2 regions of the Streptomyces cadmiisoli genome follow, and region 1 is predicted to be linked to the other one. Evidence: riboswitches for the same ligand, from Rfam matches in the RefSeq annotation. Region 1 holds a riboswitch; the other holds the start of a gene.
The links. Region 1 has a riboswitch for cyclic di-AMP ahead of DN051_RS16405 (C40 family peptidase). Riboswitches for the same ligand answer to the same signal wherever they lie in the genome.

Region 1 (2,154 bases):
CGGCGGCCTTGTTGGTGAAGGTGATCGCGAGGACCTGGCCGGGGTGCACCCCCCGCTCGGCGAGCAGGTACGCGATGCGGTGGGTGAGCACGCGGGTCTTGCCGGAGCCGGCGCCGGCCACGATCAGCAGCGGGGAGCCGGAGTGGACGACGGCGGCGCCCTGGTTGTCGTTGAGCCCCTCCAGGAGCGCGGCGGAGTCCACGGCGGGGCGCGGGGCGCCGTCGCGGTAGTACGCGTCGCGGTCCGGGGGCGCGTCGAACTTCCCGCCGAACAGATCGTCCGGGACCGGCTCCGGTACGTGATCGTCCTCGGGCGGCGGCGGGGGCTCCTCGTGGGCCCGCGGGGCCTGGAGGTCCGCCAGGAAGCTGTCGTCAAAGAGGCTGCTCATCGCTCTCCGAGTCTAGGGCGCCCCACCGACAACCCGGGGCCGCCCCGGGAACATCGCGGCGGGAACGTGTTCGATCTTGAGCGGTGAGGCGGGCGTCACATCGCCCCCGGGGGCCGGCGACCTGCGGGTCCCTTCCGCCTCACCCTCCGGCGGCGCCCCGCTACCGCCCGCAACCACTGACTGAAGGTCACGAAAATGTATCGGGCATATCACCCACCAACCTTCACACGCGCCACACGAGTTGGCTACCGTTCCGGGCAGGCCGTACGACCCCCACCGGCGAACGACGCCGGGCCGTACGGCCTCCGCCGAATCCGGAGCCCACGCGGCAGCCGGAGCCGGGGACCCAACCGACTTTGGGGTGAATCGGTCCAACTCCTCCACGGGGAGGGACCGTAGGGCAACCCTTCCGAACCACCCGCCCGAACCCGACAGCTAACCCGGTAGGCGGCCCATGGAAGGAGTCGCCTCCTTTGGCGTCGCACCGCAAGTCGCGTCCCACGGGCGCGCGCGTCGCAGGCATACGCACCCCCGCGCTCGCGACGGCTGCCCTCACCTCGGTGGCCCTGCTCTCCCAGACGGCCGAGGCGGCTCCCTCGACCGACGACAAGCCGAGCCTCGAAGAAGTCGAGAAGAAGGTCGACGACCTCTACCGCCAGGCGGAGTCGGCGACCGAGAAGTACAACGCGGCCAAGGAGAAGACCGCGAAGCAGCGCAAGCGCGTCGACACCCTCCTGGACGACGTCGCCCAGCGCACCCAGAAACTCAACGACGCCCGCGAGGAGCTGGGCTCGTTCGCGGCGGCCCAGTACCGCACCGGGGCGTCCGCCCCCGACACCGCGACCTTCCTGCTCGCGGACTCGCCGCAGGACTACTTCGACCAGACCCAGCTGATGGGCCGGCTGACCAGCCGGCAGAAGGACGCGGTCGACGACTACTTCACCGAGCAGTCCGCGACCATGAAGAAGCGCCAGGAGGCCGCCGACGGCCTCGGAACGCTCACCGAGTCGCAGAGCGATCTGCGGACGGCCAAGGCGACCGTCCAGCAGAAGCTCTCCGACGCGCGCGAACTGCTGTCGCGGCTGACCGCCGAGGAGAAGGCGCGGCTCGCGGCGATCGAGAAGGAGAAGCAGGAGGAGGCCGAGCGCAAGGCCGCCGAGCTCGCGCGCGTACAGGCGGAGGAGCAGCGGCGCCAGGAGGCCGCCGCACAGGAGCAGCAGGAGCAGGAGACGGCCGGCAGCTCGTCGGGCGGCACCGAGACCGGCTCCGGCTCGGACACCGGCGCGTCCGACTCGGCCTACGGCACCAAGGCCGAGAGGGCGCTCGCCTTCGCCCGCGCGCAGATCGGCAAGCCGTACGTCTGGGGCGCGACCGGCCCCGACTCCTACGACTGCTCCGGCCTGACCCTGGGCGCCTGGAAGGCGGCCGGCGTGTCCCTCCCGCGCACCACGTACGACCAGGTGAACGCGGGCACGACGGTCTCCCTCGCCGCGGCCCAGCCCGGTGACCTGGTCTTCTTCTACGACGACGTCACCCACGTGGGCATCTACATCGGCAACGGCATGATGATCCACGCCCCGAAGCCCGGCACGTACGTGCGCGAGGAGTCGATCTACTACGACGGCGAGTCGTCCATCCACAGCGTGGTGCGACCGGCCTGACGAGGAGGGCGCGGGGCGCGCGCTCCGGGCGGGCCCGGCCCGTACCGGTGCCGCGCCCGCGTGGTTTTCCGCCGGTACGCGCGCGTGCCCCGGCCGCCGGGCCCG
Region 2 (2,154 bases), 1.2 Mb from region 1:
CCTCCTGGCCCGCTCCTGGCCCAGCCGGACGAGACCGCGCAGAACCTTCATGTGGGCCTCGGTGCGCCGCTGCGCGGCCCGCGCGGCGCCCAGCGGCTCCAGCAGCATGCGCATCTCCAGCAGGTCGGCGGCCTCCAGTTCGGTGGGTTCCGCGACGCACGCGCCCGCGTGCCGCCGGGTCACCACGAACCCCTCGGCCTCCAGGGTGCGCAGTGCCTCCCGGACGGGGACGCGCGAGACGCCGTAGCGGCGCGCGAGGAGTTCCTCGGTGAGCCGGCTGCCGCGCTCGTGGACACCGGCAACGATGTCGTCCCGGATCGCCGTGCACACCGAGTGCGCCGGAATACGCATGACCGACCTCCGCCTTAATCCCCGTGAAACGTCGACGAGTGACGCGTGTTCGTGACTCTATTCCAATGAGCTGGAATCTCCGACGGCGGGCCGGAATCCATAGATATTTTTTGGACAAACAGGCACCGGAAACACCGAAAGCCCCGGTTCGGTGAACCGGGGCTTTCGGGTGGCGCGGGGGGTCCGTCGTCAGAGGCTCACGCCGTGCGAACGGAGGTAGGCCACGGGATCGACGTCCGAGCCGTACTCGGCGCTCGTGCGGGCCTCGAAGTGGAGGTGCGGTCCGGTGACGTTGCCGGTGGCGCCGGACAGGGCGATCTGCTCGCCCGGGGTGACCGTCCGGCCGACGGAGACCGCGATGGACGAGAGATGGCTGTACTGGGTGTACGAGCCGTCGTTCATCCGGATGACGACCTGGTTGCCGTACGCCCCGTCCCAGCCCGCCTCGACGACGGTGCCGGAACCGACCGCGTGCACGGGCGTGCCGCTCGCGGCGTGGAAGTCGATGCCGGTGTGGCTGCCGGAGGACCACAGGGAACCGCCGGCCTGGTAGCCGGTCGAGATGTAGGAGCCGCCGATCGGCGGGACGTAGGTGTTGAGGCGCTTGCGCTCGGCCTCGCGGGCGGCGCGCTCCTTGGCCTCGCGCGCCTCCTCGGCCCGCTGCTCCGCGAGCTTCTTCGCCGCGGCCTCCGCGCGCCGCTCGGCGGCGGCCTCCTCGGCCGCCTGCTGCTGCGCGACCGCCTGGGCGTCGATCTGCTCGGCGACCGAGTCGCCCAGGGTGATGACCGGCATCAGCCCGGTCTGCTCGGCGGCCGGTTCGGCGGCCGACGCGGAGACGGCCAGGGTGCCGATGACGCCGGTGGTGGTGAGCGCTGCGACGCCCGCCGCACGGGCGGTGGTGCGCTGCATCCGGCCGGGACGACGATGCTTCCCGGTGGCGCGGGTGAACGCCATGTAGTGGCTTGTCCTTTCCTTCCTTCTCGCCTACCGGGTTAGCTGACGGGTTCGGAGCAGGAAGGTCTCCTACGGACACCCTCGCTGGGCGCGGGCGTCCGATTCACCCCAGGGACTGCATCATTGGGTCCCCGGCTCCCCTGGCTCGCGCCGTACGGGGACTCGGCGATGGCTGTCCGGTGCCGCGGACGCGGCGCACTGCGTGACGGACAGCCCGGATGACGCTAAACGGGGCATCTTTCAATCCCCAAACGGAACACCGCTTTTGTAGCGCATGCCACAGGCCAGACAGGCAACCTCTCCCCCAATCCGGACATAAGGGAGCCCTGGTGACTCTTCCTTCACCAGGGCTCCCGCGCGCGTGCCGCCGTCCGGATCCCTACTCGGCCGGAACGACGGTCACTTCGCCGATGCCCAGAGCCTCGACGGGCTCCTTGATCTGCGCCGCGTCACCGACGAGAACCGCCACCAGGCGGTCCACCGGGAAGGCGTTGACGACGGCCGCGGTCGCCTCGACGGTGCCGGTCGCGGCGAGCTGCTGGTACAGCGTCGCCTGGTAGTCGTCGGGGAGGTGCTGCTCGACCTGGTCGGCCAGCGTGCCCGCGACGGCCGCCGCGGTCTCGTACTTCAGCGGCGCCACCCCGACGAGGTTCTGCACGGCGATGTCCCGCTCGGCGTCGGTCAGACCGTCGGCGGCGAGCGTCCTGAGCACCGTCCAGAGGTCCTCGAGCGCCGGGCCGGTGTTCGGCGTGTCGACCGCGCCGCTGATGGCGAGCATCGCGGCACCGCTGCCGTCGGGCGCGGAGCGCAGCACCTGGCTGAACGCGCGCACGCCGTACGTGTAGCCCT

Region 2: it holds a riboswitch for cyclic di-AMP, as region 1 does, so the genes downstream of both, DN051_RS11310 (M23 family metallopeptidase) here and DN051_RS16405 (C40 family peptidase) in region 1, are expected to answer to the same signal.

Annotation. Positions count from the first base shown of each region.
Region 1 covers NZ_CP030073.1:3,874,540-3,876,693, forward strand. The annotation lists gene pcrA (DNA helicase PcrA) at 1-388, opposite strand, end outside; cyclic di-AMP (ydaO/yuaA leader) riboswitch at 685-854, shown strand; gene DN051_RS16405 (C40 family peptidase) at 862-2,049, shown strand.
Region 2 covers NZ_CP030073.1:2,696,635-2,698,788, forward strand. The annotation lists gene DN051_RS11305 (GntR family transcriptional regulator) at 1-351, opposite strand, end outside; gene DN051_RS11310 (M23 family metallopeptidase) at 541-1,305, opposite strand; cyclic di-AMP (ydaO/yuaA leader) riboswitch at 1,319-1,483, opposite strand; gene DN051_RS11315 (M16 family metallopeptidase) at 1,685-2,154, opposite strand, start outside.